3 regions of the Streptomyces sp. NPDC086777 genome follow, and region 1 is predicted to be linked to each of the others. Evidence: riboswitches for the same ligand, from Rfam matches in the RefSeq annotation. Region 1 holds a riboswitch; each other region holds the start of a gene.

Region 1 (2,255 bases):
CCGACTCATCCACTTCCTCCGGTTCCGACTCCTCTTCGGGGGCCACGGACTCCGGGAGCGACTCCGCCACCCCCTCCGCGAGCGCGAGCACCGGCAGTGACTCCAAGGCCGACGCATCCGGCAAGTCGAACAAGACGGGCAAGTCGGAATCCTCCGGCTCCGATTCCGGCTCCGGCGCCTCGAAGGCGAGCGAGAGTCCCGTCATCTCCGGGTCCGACAAGTCGGACAGTTCGTGGCGGACCGGCGGTTCCTGGAGCCTGGTCGACACGGGCGCCGTGAGCGGCGGCGGCAAGCACCGCGGCGACTCGGCGGACGAAAGTGTGACAAACGGTCAGAGTGACACCTCCTCCGGCCGGCATGCCTCCGGTGGCGGCGACACCTACACCGTCCACGACGGCGACACCCTCGCCTCCATCGCCGACTCCCTTGGTCTCGACGGCGGATGGCGCGCGCTCTATGCCGCGAACAAGGCCGACATCGGCTCCGACCCGAACGCCATCGCCCCCGGTCAGACCCTGAAACTCGGTACCGAATAGGGCGAAAGGCGGCGGGAGTTGGCGCCCCGCTTCGGGCTGAATGTCCGTTCTGGTGAAAGTGTGGGATGAGTCTCAGAAGCCCTGATCATCTTTGAAATTCACCTGATCGCCTGTTTACGGTCGAGGCCGCTCGTCACCACGAGCCCCGGCCGTCGCAACGCCGAGTCCTGCCAGCGGCCACCCGGGAACAGTCGTCGCGTCATGCGCCGTAGGCAGGAGCGGGGGACCCAAGGTAAGTGCCGGGACCGGTGGTTGAGGCCGCCGATCCGGCTCGGGGTGAAGCCGCGCACCGACACACGGGTGTGCGGCCGGGCAACTCAACCGGCCCGAACCCGACAGCTCACCTCGCAGGCGTCGGTGAGGGGATCGATCCATGCTGTTCTCCGGCAAGGGCAAGCACCGTCGTCCGTCCAAGGCCGTCCGCGCCATCGCTGTCGCCGGTGTCACCGGCGTCGCCGTCGCGGCCCCGCTGATGGCGGCCGGCAGCGCCTCCGCCGCCACCGCCTCCGAGTGGGACGCCGTCGCCCAGTGCGAGTCCGGCGGCAACTGGGCCATCAACACCGGCAACGGCTACTACGGCGGTCTGCAGTTCTCCGCCTCGACCTGGGCCGCGTACGGCGGCACGCAGTACGCCGCGCAGGCCAACCAGGCCACCAAGGCGCAGCAGATCGAGATCGCCGAGAAGGTCCTCGGCGCCCAGGGCAAGGGTGCCTGGCCGGTCTGCGGCACGGGCCTGTCCGGCGCCACCTACACCGGCAGCGGCTCCAGCAGCTCCTCCAGCTCCAGCTCGTCGGGCAGCAGCACCAGCACCCGCTCGACCGACACCCAGGCCGCCTCCCGCTCCGCCGAGCGCCCGGCCGCCAAGAAGACCGTCACCACCCCGGCCGGCAAGAAGGTCAAGAAGGGCGACGGCGAGTACAAGGTCGTCAAGGGCGACACCCTCAGCTCGATCGCCGAGAAGCACAAGGTCAAGGGCGGCTGGCAGGCGCTGTTCAAGCTGAACAAGGACATCGTCGAGGACGCCGACTTCATCTACCCGGGCCAGCAGCTGCACCTGAAGTAGGACACCTGACGCAGCCCGCGGAGCGGCCACCGAAAGTGCTGGGCGATGCCCAGCCGAACCACAGCTCCCCCATAGCCGTGGTCCCCATAGTGGAGACCACGTGAGGGTCACCCCCGTCCCCCACGGACCCCCGTCCCGGTGCGTTTTCCCCCGAACGCACCGGGGCGGGGTTTCTCTTTGCCGCCGGGCCGCCGTCCCCTTCTTGGCCCGCTCTTCTCCCGTTCTTCATCGGGACCCCCTTTGTTCCGCACGTGAACAATGAGTACCGTCTGTATGTCCACGGGCCGGTCGGTCGTGCCGGCCGACGGCCCCGGGACGGTTAGGCTCTAGTCGCAAGGCTGAGCAAGGGCCGACGAGGCCCGCGTGCGCCCCGCACAACCAGCGTCACATCCCAAGAAGGAGATGCTCGTGCCGTCCATCGACGTCGTCGTAGCCCGGGAAATCCTGGACTCCCGAGGCAACCCCACGGTCGAGGTCGAGGTCGGCCTCGACGACGGCAGCACGGGTCGTGCCGCCGTTCCGTCCGGCGCCTCCACCGGTGCCTTCGAGGCCATCGAGCTCCGTGACGGCGACCCCAACCGCTACCAGGGCAAGGGTGTCGAGAAGGCCGTCCTCGCCGTCATCGAGCAGATCGGCCCGGAGCTCGTCGGCTACGA
Region 2 (2,255 bases), on a different contig from region 1:
TCGCCGTGCATACCGAGTGCGCCGGAATACGCATGTCCGACCTCCGTCTTAATCCCCGCGAAACGCCGCCGAGTGGCGCCCGTTCCGTGACTCTATTGCAATGAGCCGGAATTTCCGAAGGGGGGCCGGAATCCAGGGATATATTTTGGACAGTGGCGGCACGAAAACGACGAAAGCCCCGGCGCAGAGGCCGGGGCTTCGGAAGATCTCACGGGTTGTCGTCGCCGGACGGGTGCGGGTGCGTAGGGGTTGCTCTCGCCCCTCTCAGGGGCGTCAAGCACAGTGCCCCTGAAAGGGGCGCGGGGAACTGGGCGACCAGCCACGACGTACCCGCGCCCGGCGCACGCATCGCAACCCCCTCGTCGTTCTCGGCACCGGACCCGCGTCCAGCTCTCTCAGACGTTCACGCCGTGCTTGCGCAGGTAGGCCACCGGGTCGACGTCGGAGCCGTACTCGGGGGTCGTACGGGCCTCGAAGTGGAGGTGCGGACCGGTCGTGTTGCCGGTCGCGCCGGAGAGGCCGATCTGCTGGCCCGGGGTGACCTTCTGCCCCACCGAGACGCCGACGGACGAGAGGTGGCCGTACTGGGTGTACATGCCGTCGGCCATCTTGATGACGATCTCGTTGCCGTACGCCCCGCCCCAGCCGGTGGAGACGACCGTGCCGACGCCGACCGCGTGCACGACCGTGCCGCTCGCGGCGTGGAAGTCGATGCCGGTGTGGGAGCCGGACGACCACAGGGAGCCGCCGGTCTCGTAGCCGGTGGAGACGTAGGAGTCGCTGATCGGCGCGACGAAGGTGTTGAGGCGCTTGCGCTCGGCCTCGCGGGCGGCGCGCACCTTGGCCGCGCGCTCCTTCGCGGCCTGCTCCGCGGCCTTCTTGCGGGCGGCCTCCTCGGCCGCCTTGCGCTCGGCGACCGCCTTTTGGGCGGCGGCCTGGGCGTCGATCTGCTCGGCGACGGAGTCGCTGATCGTGATGACCGGGGTGAGGCCGGTCTGCTCCACGGAGTTCTCGGCGGCGAGCGCCGGGGCGGCGGAGACGGTGCCGATCACACCCGTGGTGGTGAGGGCCGCGATACCGGCGGCCTGCGCGGTGGTGCGCTTCACCCGGCCGGGACGACGGTGCTTCCCGGAGGCGCACATGAACGCCATGTAGAGGCTGGTCCTTTCCTTCCCTCTCGCCTACCGGGTTAGCTGACGGGTTCGGAGCAGGAAGGTCTCCTACGGGCCCCCTCGCGACACGCGCGGGCGCCCGATTCACCCCAGGGACTGCATGGGTCCCCGGCTCCCCTGGCTCGCGCCGTACGGGGACTCGGCGATGGCTGTCCGGTGCCGCGGACGCGGCGCGATGTCTGACGGACAGCCCGGAAGAACCTACGAGGGCCCGCCTTCAATGCTCAAACGAATCACCGTTTTTGTCGCGCATCCCACAGGGCAGACAGGCAACCTCCGCCCCAATCCGGACATTCCAGAGCCCTGGTGGCCAGGCGGTCACCAGGGCTCCGCACACGCGCGTGCCGCTACTCGGCCGTGACGACCGTTACTTCGCCGATCCCGAGCGCCTCCACGGGCTCCTTGATCTGCGCCGCGTCCCCGACGAGGACCGTCACCAGGCGGTCCACCGGGAAGGCGTTCACGACCGCCGCGGTGGCCTCCACGGTGCCGGTGGCGGCGAGTTGGCGGTACAGCGTGGCCTGGAAGTCGTCGGGCAGGTACTGCTCGACCTGGTCGGCCAGGGTGGCCGCGACGGCCGCCGCCGTCTCGTACTTGAGCGGCGCCACCCCGACGAGGTTCTGCACGGCCACGTCACGCTCGGCGTCCGTGAGGCCCTCGGCGGCGAGCGTGCGCAGCACCGCCCACAGGTCCGACAGGGCCGGGCCGGTGTTCGGGGTGTCCACGGAGCCGCTGATGGCGAGCATCGAGGCGCCGGAGCCGTCGGGGGCGGACCGCAGGACCTGCCCGAAGGAACGGACGCCGTAGGTGTAGCCCTTCTCCTCGCGCAGGACGCGGTCCAGGCGGGAGGTGAGGGTGCCGCCCAGGCAGTAGGTGCCGAGCACCTGGGCGGCCCAGACGCGGTCGTGCCGGTCGGGGCCGACGCGGCCGATGAGCAGCTGGGTCTGGACGGCGCCGGGGCGGTCCACGACGACGACCCGGCCGGTGTCGTCGGCGGTCACCGCCGGGACCGGGCGGGGCTGCGCGGTGGAGCCGCGCCAGGCGCCCAGGGTCTCGCCGAGCAGCTCGTCCAGGTCGATGCCG
Region 3 (2,255 bases), on a different contig from region 1:
CAGCCCGAACCACCAGCTCAACGGCCGGGTCAGCAGCCTGCGTTTCCGGTTCGTCAGCTCCATGGCAGGGGCGCTCGGGGTCGGCGGCGACCTCTCGGGGTGGACCGAGGAGGAGCTGGCCGAGGCCGGCCGCTGGGTGGAGCTCTACAAGGAGATCCGGCCCCAGGTGCAGCGCGGCGAGCAGTTCCGGCTGCGGCCGCCGGCCGGCGGGCTCAGCGCGGTGCAGTACACCCTCGGCGACGACACCGTCGTCCTGGCCTGGCTGCAGGCGCAGAGCTACGGCGAGCCGGTGCCGGCGCTGCGGCTGCGGGGGCTCGACCCGGCCGCGGCGTACGAATGCCGCGAAACGGGCGAAGTGCACCGGGGTGCCGTGCTGTTGCACCACGGGTTGCACACCGGGCTGAAGGGTGACCTGGATGCGGCGGTCTTCCGGCTCCGTCGGATCTGACCCGCCTGCCCGAATTGCCTTGTTTGTTGGAGTTTGTGGCGCAATAAACCGACGTGGTGTGACGTGCGTGAGGAGGGTCATATTCGTGACCGTCCGTCGCGCGGCATGCTCACGTAATACCGATGTCCCGCAGGCGAATTGGAAATCCGGATCGGGTGGAATTCACAGAGGGTGACCGGAATTTCCGGTAACGGATCAAGTCGGAACCGGAGGGCGGGAATTTGGTGCTTGTCCACGTCCGTCCCACTCGCTTACGTTCGCCTCACATCCGGTCGGAACGCCGAATCCTGCCGCCGCCCGGAGTCCCCACACACACTCACCCGTGCCCGGCAGGAGCGGGGGACCCACCAGGTATGAACGCCTGTTCCGGTTCCCGGGACGGCTAGGGGTGTAGCCACGTCTTCCGGCGTGGCCGGGCAGCTCCAGCCCGAACCCGACAGCTCACCTCGCAGGCGCCGGAGAGGAATGCGCCATGCCCGCGAAGGGTAAGCACCGCCGTCCCAGGTCCCAGCGCCTCACCCGTTCCATGGCCGTCGCCGGAACCGGTGGCGCCGCGCTGGCTCTGCCGCTCATGGGGGCCGCCGGCGCCCACGCGGCCACCACGCAGTCCCTTTCCGAAAAGACCACCCAGTCGCTTCCCGTGGTCGAGAAGGCCGCGGTGCAGGAGGCGCCCGTGGGCAATTCCGGCGCCGCGCATTCCGCACCGCGGACCTACACGGTGGTGCCCGGTGACTATCTCTCGAAGATCGCCCGCGACCAGAACGTCCGCGGTGGCTGGCACCGGCTCTACGCCGACAACCGGCAGGCGGTCGGCGACAACCCCTCGCTGATCCACCCCGGACTCAGGCTCACGCTCGGCGGCCGGCACGCCGCGCCGACGGACTCCGGCTCCCGTCCCGAGACGCAGCCGAACCCGCGGTCGTCCACCCCGTCCTCGTCCTCGCCCTCCTCGTCCTCCGCCTCGGAGGACTCGGGCGGTTCGGCCGAGGTCGCCTCGGGCTTCGGCCTCCCGGTCACCGGTGGAGCCATCGGCACCGGCTACCACGTGGCCGGCAGCATGTGGTCCAGCGGATACCACACCGGCGTCGACTTCGTCGTCCCGACCGGCACCCCGGTCAAGGCCGTCGGCACCGGTACGGTCGTCACGGCCGGCTGGGGCGGCGCCTACGGCAACCAGGTCGTCGTCCGGCTCGCCGACGGCTACTACGCCCAGTACGGCCACCTCTCCGCCCTGTCCGTCTCGGTCGGTCAGACCGTGACCGCCGGCCAGCAGATCGGCCTCTCCGGCGCCACCGGCAACGTGACCGGCCCCCACCTGCACTTCGAGATCCGCACCACCCCCGACTACGGCTCGGACGTGGACCCGGTCGCCTACCTGCGCGCCAAGGGCGTCACCGTCGGCTGACCCGGGACCGCTCAGCGGCGTCGACGGGGCCGCCCCATGCGCGGCCCCGTTTCCGGTTGACACGTCAACGCCGGTGGTCGGAGGCGTATTCCACGATTGGAAAAGTATTTAAGGGTGTCTTATCTCACCGAGCGTCAACCCCTTATTACGGTCGCGTAGGTCACAGCCGAAGGTGAATCATGGTGCGACGTGGGAGACGATTCGAAGAGTGACAATGCATCAGTGATCGGGTCGTACGCGGCGGTGGGGGACAGCTTCACCGAGGGCGTGGGAGACCCCGGACCCGACGGGGCGTTCGTCGGCTGGGCAGACCGGTTCGCGGTACTGCTGTCCGACCGGCGGCCCGAGGGCGACTTCAGTTACACCAACCTCGCCGTACGCGGGAAACTGCTCGACCAGATC

What was found. Region 1 has a riboswitch for cyclic di-AMP ahead of AB0472_RS40265 (transglycosylase family protein). Riboswitches for the same ligand answer to the same signal wherever they lie in the genome.
Region 2: it holds a riboswitch for cyclic di-AMP, as region 1 does, so the genes downstream of both, AB0472_RS24835 (M23 family metallopeptidase) here and AB0472_RS40265 (transglycosylase family protein) in region 1, are expected to answer to the same signal.
Region 3: it holds a riboswitch for cyclic di-AMP, as region 1 does, so the genes downstream of both, AB0472_RS18080 (LysM peptidoglycan-binding domain-containing M23 family metallopeptidase) here and AB0472_RS40265 (transglycosylase family protein) in region 1, are expected to answer to the same signal.

Annotation. Positions count from the first base shown of each region.
Region 1 covers NZ_JBFBJI010000048.1:41,190-43,444, reverse strand. The annotation lists gene AB0472_RS40270 (transglycosylase family protein) at 1-536, shown strand, start outside; cyclic di-AMP (ydaO/yuaA leader) riboswitch at 731-905, shown strand; gene AB0472_RS40265 (transglycosylase family protein) at 910-1,599, shown strand; gene eno (phosphopyruvate hydratase) at 2,002-2,255, shown strand, end outside.
Region 2 covers NZ_JBFBJI010000018.1:56,952-59,206, forward strand. The annotation lists gene AB0472_RS24830 (GntR family transcriptional regulator) at 1-34, opposite strand, end outside; gene AB0472_RS24835 (M23 family metallopeptidase) at 396-1,151, opposite strand; cyclic di-AMP (ydaO/yuaA leader) riboswitch at 1,164-1,327, opposite strand; gene AB0472_RS24840 (pitrilysin family protein) at 1,520-2,255, opposite strand, start outside.
Region 3 covers NZ_JBFBJI010000011.1:184,070-186,324, reverse strand. The annotation lists gene AB0472_RS18085 (alpha-galactosidase) at 1-448, shown strand, start outside; cyclic di-AMP (ydaO/yuaA leader) riboswitch at 756-916, shown strand; gene AB0472_RS18080 (LysM peptidoglycan-binding domain-containing M23 family metallopeptidase) at 921-1,853, shown strand; gene AB0472_RS18075 (SGNH/GDSL hydrolase family protein) at 2,076-2,255, shown strand, end outside.